Regions from separate parts of the Bacillus sp. 0209A genome, predicted to be linked through region 1. Evidence: predicted binding sites of a transcription regulator. Region 1 holds the regulator's gene; the other holds the start of a gene.
The links. Region 1 encodes Rex, which represses fermentation and respiration genes when NADH is low (regulators of the CRP and FNR family bind a similar motif). Its sites were predicted from a motif close to TTGTGAAATATTTCACAA; they were not measured.

Region 2: a site for Rex is predicted at 2,407-2,424, ahead of V6D44_RS07220 (YwiC-like family protein). Genes of this name have one in related genera too.

The regions. Positions count from the first base shown of each region.
Region 1 is NZ_JBAIZV010000004.1:342,474-346,996, reverse strand. It holds gene V6D44_RS16780 (ABC-F family ATP-binding cassette domain-containing protein) at 1-1,275, opposite strand, end outside; gene moaC (cyclic pyranopterin monophosphate synthase MoaC) at 1,401-1,913, shown strand; gene V6D44_RS16770 (redox-sensing transcriptional repressor Rex) at 1,910-2,557, shown strand; gene tatAY (sec-independent protein translocase protein TatAY) at 2,579-2,752, shown strand; gene tatC (twin-arginine translocase subunit TatC) at 2,759-3,523, shown strand; gene V6D44_RS16755 (YdiK family protein) at 3,562-3,753, opposite strand; gene V6D44_RS16750 (CPBP family intramembrane glutamic endopeptidase) at 3,750-4,484, opposite strand.
Region 2 is NZ_JBAIZV010000002.1:394,475-398,997, forward strand. It holds gene narK (nitrate transporter NarK) at 1-768, shown strand, start outside; gene fnr (fumarate/nitrate reduction transcriptional regulator Fnr) at 868-1,584, shown strand; gene V6D44_RS07220 (YwiC-like family protein) at 1,618-2,337, opposite strand; gene V6D44_RS07225 (Crp/Fnr family transcriptional regulator) at 2,481-2,957, shown strand; gene V6D44_RS07230 (nitrate reductase subunit alpha) at 3,178-4,523, shown strand, end outside.

The sequences.
Region 1 (4,523 bases):
TCTGATTTCTTTTTCCGGAAGCCCGGGGTACTCATCCCACAGCTCATCAAGGACACGTTTGGAGGAAGTCAGCTCAGCCTGCTCCTGATCATAGTAGCCGACACTGACATTCGAGCCGTATGAGATCGTTCCTTGATCTGGCTTCAGGGTGTCCATTAATGTTTTCAGCAATGTCGATTTACCGATCCCGTTTGGGCCGACAAGCGCGGCGCTTTCTCCTCTTGTGAGCATGAAAGACACTTCTTTTAAAAGCGGCGGCTGGTTTTCATAGCTGATTGTGAGATCTTGAACACGCAGGACTTCGTTTCCGCTCTGTTTTGTAATATCAAAATGAAAGTTTGCGGATTTTTCATCGCCGAGCGGTTTTGCCTTGACTTCCATTCGGTCAAGCTGCTTTCGGCGGCTTTGCGCTCTTTTTGTGGTAGAGGCTCTTGCCAGATTTCGGTCTACGAAGTCCTGGAGCTTTGCGATTTCATCCTGCTGCTTTTCATACACTTTAAGATCTTTTTCATATTGCACGGCTTTTTGGTCGAGATAAGCGCTGTAGTTGCCGTGATACTTTTTACTTTCCGCTCTAGATACCTCGTATACTTGGTTTACCACTTTGTCCAAAAAGTAGCGGTCATGAGAAACGATGAGAATGGCGCCTGAATAGCCCTGCAAATAATGTTCAAGCCAGGTTAGTGTATCAATATCGAGATGGTTTGTCGGCTCATCAAGAATGAGCAAATCAGGCTGTGTTAACAGAAGCTTGCCTAGGGCCAGTCTTGTTTTCTGGCCTCCGCTGAGGCTTTGCACCTGTGTAGAATCGTCAAAATGGCTGAAGCCGAGGCCATGCAGCACAGATCTGACATCCGCTTCATATTGATAGCCGCCTTTATCTTTGAAATCCTGCTGAAGCCGGTCATAGGTTTTCATGATGCTTTCCAATTCATCGGGATCAGCTGCCGCCATTTTTTCTTCCATAGCCCGCATTTCCTTTTCCATTGCTTTTAAGTGGTCAAAAACAGTCAGCAGCTCTTCTTTTATGGTAAGCTTAGAATCCAAGCCCGTATGCTGGGCGAGATATCCCATTGTAATATCTTTCGGTTTAATGACTTCGCCCTTTTCGTATGATAGCTGGCCTGCGATAATTTTAAGCAACGTAGATTTTCCCGCACCATTTCTACCTACAATGGCGATGCGATCACGATTTCTGACTTCCAGCTTTATATTGTTTAAAATAGTATCAGCACCAAATGATTTGGACAGCTGATTAACTTGTAAGATCATCATATTATTTCACCTCTGCTATAATAAGTTAAGTGTAGCTTATGAATCAGAAGTCAGCAAACAATACATTGGCCGAATAAGACATAGAGAAGAAAATAGTGTATGATCTTTTTAAGGAGAGTTTTAATATGAATGGATTTTCTCATTTTAATGAACAGGGAAGAGCCCAGATGGTGGATATAAGCGAAAAATCTTCGACTGTCCGTACTGCGGCGGCTGTTTCAAGCGTACACATGAAGAATGAAGTGTACGAGAAAATACAAAGTCACGATATCGGCAAAGGAGATGTACTGGCTGTTGCACAAGTGGCAGGCATTATGGCGGCAAAGCAAACGTCCAATATCATTCCGATGTGCCATCCGCTTTCACTGAGCGGAGTAGATATATCGTTCGACTGGAAAATAAAAGAAAAAGAAGTTATACTTCATATAAAAGCACAGGTCAAGACGAAAGGGAGTACAGGTGTGGAAATGGAAGCGCTCACTTCTGCATCGGTGTGCGCTCTTACCGTTTACGATATGTGCAAGGCCCTTGATAAGGGGATGGTCATCGGCCCTACTTTCTTGCTGGAAAAGACAGGCGGGAAAAACGGTGACTTTAAAAGAGAACTATCCGAGTATAATTTGGAGGACCAAAAATGAATAAGGATCAATCAAAAATTCCGCAGGCGACGGCAAAAAGGCTGCCGCTTTACTATCGCTTTTTAAAGAATCTGCATGCGTCAGGAAAACAGCGTGTATCTTCCGCTGAACTCAGTGATGCCGTAAAGGTTGATTCTGCCACGATTCGCAGGGATTTTTCCTATTTTGGAGCTCTTGGCAAAAAAGGATATGGATATAACGTGGATTATTTGCTGTCTTTTTTCCGCAAAACGCTTGATCAGGATGAGATGACAGACGTCATCTTGATTGGTGTCGGGAACTTGGGAACGGCATTTCTTCACTATAATTTCACAAAAAATAATAACACAAAAATTTCTATGGCTTTTGATATAAATGAGAGTAAAATAGGAACTGAGGTAGGCGGCGTGCCCGTCTATAACCTTAATGACCTTGAACAGTACGTAAAAAATGAATCAGTTGCCATTCTAACAGTGCCAGCAGTTGCTGCTCAGCCTATTACAGACAGATTAGTCGCGTTAGGAATCAAGGGTATTCTTAACTTTACGCCGGCCCGCTTGAATGTGCCGGAACACATTCGAATTCATCATATAGATTTAGCTGTAGAGCTTCAATCACTGGTTTATTTCTTGAAGCATTATTCAGTTTTGGAGGAAATCGAATAGAGGGAAAGGAGGAGCCCACATATGCCGATCGGTCCTGGAAGCCTTGCTGTTATCGCAATCGTTGCTTTAATTATCTTCGGTCCTAAAAAGCTGCCTGAACTGGGGAAAGCAGCGGGAGACACACTTCGTGAATTCAAAAACGCTACTAAAGGATTAACGAGTGATGAAGAGGAAAAAAAGAAAGAAGATCAGTAGGTTAGGGTGACACGAATGAATGTGAATCAAATGTCGCTGCTGGAGCATATTGCTGAGCTTCGAAAACGATTGCTGGTTGTGGCGCTGGCGTTTGTCGTTTTTTTTATCGCGGGATTTTTCTTAGCGAAGCCGATTATTGTGTATCTGCAAAAAACAGATGAAGCGAAGGAGCTTACGCTTAACGCGTTTAACCTGACAGATCCGCTTTTTGTGTTTATGCAGTTTGCGTTTATCATCGGCATTGTTCTGACCTCCCCGGTTATTCTTTATCAGCTTTGGGCTTTTGTAAGTCCAGGCCTCTATGAGAAAGAGCGAAGAGTAACGCTCGGTTACATTCCGATCTCTGTTTTGTTGTTTTTAGCGGGCTTATCTTTTTCGTATTATATTTTATTTCCTTTTGTTGTTGATTTTATGAAGCGAATCTCTCAGGACTTGAATGTCAATCAGGTGATCGGAATTAATGAGTATTTTCATTTTCTTCTGCAGCTGACAATTCCGTTCGGACTGTTGTTCCAAATGCCGGTCATTCTCATGTTTTTGACAAGGCTTGGAATTGTGACACCCATGTTCTTAGCGAAAATCAGAAAGTATGCGTATTTTGCGCTGCTTGTGATCGCTGCCCTGATTACTCCTCCTGAGCTTTTGTCTCATATGATGGTCACTGTTCCGCTGTTGATTTTATATGAAATCAGTATTTTTATATCGAGGGCCGCCTATCGGAAAGCACAGAAAAGCAGCGCTTCCGATCAGGACGTGTCTTCCGGGCAATAATAAAAAATCCATTTCTCATACGGAGAAATGGATTTTCTTTATTTCTGGTTCTTTTTGATTTTCAATGAAAAGGCGAACATCTTAAATGAAATGCTGATGTTGTAAGCGGCGAACACCATCAGCAGGATGGAGTAAAATGACCACATGCTGCCTGGCGAGCTTGCGGCAAGATAAGTAAAGATGCACCCTACGGCAAAATAGATCATTCCCCAAACTACCGGGTTTCTCATAGAAATAATCCTCCAATAATCAATTGCATTTGTGTGCTCTGCTGTTCAAGGTACTTCTGAACAGGTTCAAGCTGCATGATAACGACAAATGTATTCATCATGACATGGGCGAAAATCGGCACCCATATCCGTTTTGTCCTCGCATACAAGAAGGCAAAGGTAAAGCCCATAGCTGTATAAAGAAGAAGATGCTTCAAATCAGCGTGAACAATACCGAAAATAATCGAGCTGAGCAGTGCTGCAAAAAAGAAATTCGTTTTTTCGTAAAGCGCCCCGAAAATGATTTTTCTGAAGAGGATTTCTTCTAATATAGGCCCGACGATAGAAGAAACGATAATCATGAGCGGGACTGCCTGAATGACTTTAAGAATGGCTTGTGTATTTTCTGATTCTCTTCCGATGCCGAATATATAATATTCAATAGAGCCTGCTATTCCTTGAGAGAAAAGGGCAATGAAAAAACCGGCTATCGCCCAAAGGATAGAAAGCCCGACGGAGTCTTTCCGGCCGTTTCGCAACGTTGTCTTCGGAACCGTTCTCAGAATAAGCAGAACGACAATGAGACAGGCGATAAAGCTGATGACGGACCATAATCCTTGTGCGTGCAGCATGTTTTCCTTGGTAGGATGTCCTCCGGCATAACCGAATCTAAAGAACAAGGGAATCGCAATTATGTAGGAAAACTGCATAATGATATATGTCAAAATAATAAACCAATACTGTTTTCTCAAATGGTATGTACTCCTTTGTTAAATGGGTTTCGTTGTCTA
Region 2 (4,523 bases), on a different contig from region 1:
GGAACCGCGATTACCACATTTGCGGCGCCGGTTATCGCCCAGACTGCGGGATGGAAAGCAACCGTGCAAATGTATATGGTTCTGCTGGCTGTTTTCGCGTTGCTGCACGTTTTGTTTGGCGATCGGCATGAGAAGAAAGTAAATGTTTCCGTAAAAGCTCAAATCAAAACCGTTTACCGAAATCACGTCCTCTGGTTTCTAAGCCTGTTTTATTTTATTACGTTTGGCGCCTTTGTCGCCTTCACCATCTATCTCCCGAACTTTCTGGTAGCGCACTTTGGTCTTAATCCTGCGGACGCCGGTTTGCGGACGGCCGGCTTTATTGCCGTCTCCACGCTGCTCAGGCCTGCGGGCGGATTCTTGGCTGACAAATTGAGCCCGCTCCGCATCCTGATGTTCGTTTTTGCGGGACTTACATTATCAGGCATTATCTTATCGTTCTCGCCGACGATCGGCCTTTATACGTTTGGGTCAATAACGGTGGCGGTCTGCTCAGGTATAGGAAACGGAACCGTTTTTAAACTGGTGCCTTTCTATTTTTCAAAGCAAGCGGGGATTGCCAATGGTATTGTGTCTGCCATGGGGGGATTAGGCGGTTTTTTCCCTCCGTTGATATTGGCGAGTGTATTTCAGGCAACAGGCCAATACGCGATCGGCTTTATGGCGCTTTCGGAAGTAGCGTTAGCCAGCTTTGTCCTTGTCATTTGGATGTATTGGCAAGAAAGAATGAAAATGCACACGGAGAGAAACAGCCAGAGCGTCAGCTAACACTGGTCATTCACAAGATTGTTAGTTTTTTCTCGATGGGTGCAAAACAATTCACGTTACAATAAACATACGCAACGTGACTTTCTTCGAGGTGAGCTCATGAATTTTCTCTCTGTCCGACCATCTGATAGTGATCTTCTTTCCAGCGATCTGCATGAATTGCTGGAATCGATCAGTACGAAAAGAAAAATGGAAAAACACACGTATTTGTTTCGGGAAGGAATGGATGCAGAAGAGCTATATCTTATTCAATCAGGACTCATTGAAATCGGCAAACTGACATCTGACGGAAAAGATCTGACCCTTAGAATCTGCCAAAAAAATGATATTGTCGGGGAATTAACACTTTTCACTGAAGAACCGAGATATATGCTCAGTGCAAAGGTGCTAGAGGATGGCGAGGTGCTCGTCATTAATAAAAACAAGCTGGAAAAGGAATTAATCCAAAACGGTGCTTTGACATTTGAATTTATGAAATGGATGAGCACCCACCTTCGGAAAATCCAGTCTAAAATCAGGGATCTGCTTCTTCACGGCAAAAAGGGGGCGCTCTACTCCACTCTTATCCGTTTATCGAACAGCTACGGGGTGGAACGAAGCGACGGCATTCTGATTAACATCGCGCTGACAAATCAAGACTTGGCAAAGTTTTGCGCGGCGGCAAGGGAAAGCGTCAATCGTATGCTCGGAGACCTCCGCAAACAAGGGGTGATTTCGATAGACGAATCCGGAAAAATTATTTTGCACAAGCGGGACTATTTACGATGCGAGATCGAGTGTGAAAATTGTCCGCTGGAGATTTGCAATATTGACTGAAAAAACCAAGGACCGCCGGCGGTCCTTGGTTTTTTATCTAGTGATAAACAAACACATAACAGCAAAAAAGAAGCAGGCATTCACGATTTCCAGAATGCCGATCGTTTTCGCGGGCCAATCCCTTCCGTGAAAAAACCATGCCCGCAAACTGCTTGGGATAAAAGCAAGAAATGCCCATCCTGCTCCGAGAAGAGCGGATAAAAAGGGGAGCAGCAGGTGATATCCCCATGAATAGTATGCAAAAAACCTGTTCTTTCTCTCCCGGATCACCGACTTTACATAAAAAGAACTCCCGATAAAAAATAAAGCAGATTGCAAGAAAATAAACCAAGCCCAGCCGTCAAGGGTTCCCGCCCCCAGCCAGCAGCTCGCAAGCCCGCCTGAACAAAAGAACAAGACACCCGCAATATCATTCACTAGGGCTCGTTCGTTTTTTCGGCGGGCATAATACGTATGAATGAGAAAAAGCGGAAATAGAGAAACGCCAACCCAGATGAGCGCAGGCTTATAAAAGACAGGGATCATCAAAAAGCAGCAGGCCGGAACACCGTAATAACATATCCACTTTTGATAGGATTTAATCTGTTTCTTCTTCATGGCGAGTGTGATGGGGCAGACCATCAAGTAAAGGAAAAGCAAGCCTAGGAAAAGCGGAAGATGCCAGAAAACGGGACCTCCCTTGACCATCCCAAGCAAAAATGGAATCAGCAGCATCGCCCATGCGCCGTGCTGCTTCGGAATCAGCGCCTTCATCGAAATCCTCCTTTTTTATTTCATTATAAATGCAGTCACTCTCCCGATAAGTGACATACATCATACAGGCTGTGAAATACATCACTGCCGTACAGGCTCAATCGAGCTACACTAAAGCTATCCTTAGCACAGGAGGCTTTCCTATGAATCAGTGTGACTATTTATTGTTTCTGAAACAACTCCCTATGTTTAATGAAGTGCCTCTATCCATTGTCGAAACTTTGCTGAAAAACGGGACGTTTATCGGCGGCTCATCTGATCATGCTTCATCCTTTCTTCATTCTCAATCCGTTTATATTGTATTAAAAGGCAGTGTCCGTTTGATGGACAGCAGGCTCCCTGAAGGATCGAAAACCGTTGCGCTGTGGGAAAAAGGCGATGTGTTTCCGATTGATGAAAAAGGCGGGCTGTATTTATCGCCTTTTATTTCAGTCAATGCCTCTTCGGACATTCTTATTCTCAAAATCCCTTTTTATATATTTAAAAAAATGATGACTTACAACCCACAGCTGCAAATGAATTTTTTGGCGGTACTTCAGCAAAATGTCTTTTGTTCCTATCAACTATTTTTGCGTTATCTGCATACATCACAAGATAAAAACGCCGAGCCCGGTTCTTAAATAGAACCGGTTTTTTTGATCTTTGAATGAAAAGCGGCTAATGACTCAGGTGTCCTGCCTGAACGCCGCCCTCATCACTTCCTGTGAAAGTCTGTTCCTTCTTCTCAGTGTGAACATTTTGTGAAAAAAGCAGAGTGTGTGACATAGTTCACAAGAAAACACGCTGTCTCTGTTTATAGTGAACTTAGCATCACCTGTGACTCGGAAGGAGTGAACGCTCATGAAGAAAAAGAAAATGAGTCCGTTGTTTAGGAGATTAAACTATTTCTCTCCTATTGAACACCATTCAAATAAACATAGCCAAACGACCCGCGAAGATCGCGATTGGGAGAATGTATACAGAAACAGATGGCAGTACGACAAAGTCGTGCGCTCCACCCACGGTGTCAACTGCACGGGGTCATGCAGCTGGAATATATATGTGAAAAACGGAATTGTCACGTGGGAAGGACAAAACTTGAATTATCCATCAACAGGCCCTGATATGCCTGATTTTGAACCGAGAGGCTGTCCGCGGGGGGCCAGTTTTTCTTGGTATATCTACAGCCCGCTCCGTGTGAAATATCCATACGTGCGCGGTGTGCTGATCAATTTATGGCGTGAAGCTCTGCAGGCTCATCAAAATCCATTGGAAGCCTGGAAATCAATCGTTGAAAACCCTGAAAAAGCGAAGTCTTATAAAAAAGCAAGAGGGAAAGGCGGTTTTGTGCGCGCTGAATGGCCGGAGGTACTGAAGCTGATTTCAGCCTCTCTGCTCTATACAGTCATGAAATACGGTCCAGATCGGAATGTCGGCTTTTCTCCGATTCCGGCCATGTCCATGCTCAGCCACGCCTCAGGCTCCCGATTTATGTCTTTAATCGGCGGCCCTATGCTCAGTTTTTATGATTGGTATGCGGATCTTCCTCCGGCATCCCCGCAAATTTGGGGTGACCAGACAGACGTTCCGGAAAGCAGTGATTGGTACAATTCAGGCTATATCATCACATGGGGCTCCAACGTTCCGTTAACAAGAACACCTGACGCGCATTTTTTGGCTGAGGCCCGCTATAAAGGCGCGAAGGTCATTTCGATCAGTCCGGATTTTGCGGAATCCTCAAAGTTCGCGGATGACTGGCTGAGTATCCGCCAAGGGACTGACGGGGCGCTTGCAATGGCCATGGGTCACGTCATTTTGCAGGAATTTTACGTGAACCAAGAGACGGAACGTTTCATTGACTATGCGAAGCAATACACGGATTTTCCATTTTTCGTCACCCTGTCGAAAGAAAATGGCGCATACACAGCGGGGCGGTTTCTGCATGCGAAGGACATTGGCCGCAAGACAGAGCATGACCAGTGGAAGCCTGCGGTCTGGAATGAACAGACAAACACATTTGCCATACCGCAAGGAACAATGGGCTCCCGCTGGGACGGGCAGCAGAAATGGAACCTGCACATGATCGATGAAGAAACCGGGGAACCGATAGAACCCCGTCTCTCTGTACTCGGAATAGAGGACGAAATCGGCACGGTGCGCATCCCGTATTTTTCAGATGACGGAAACAAAGTGCTTGAGCGGGATCT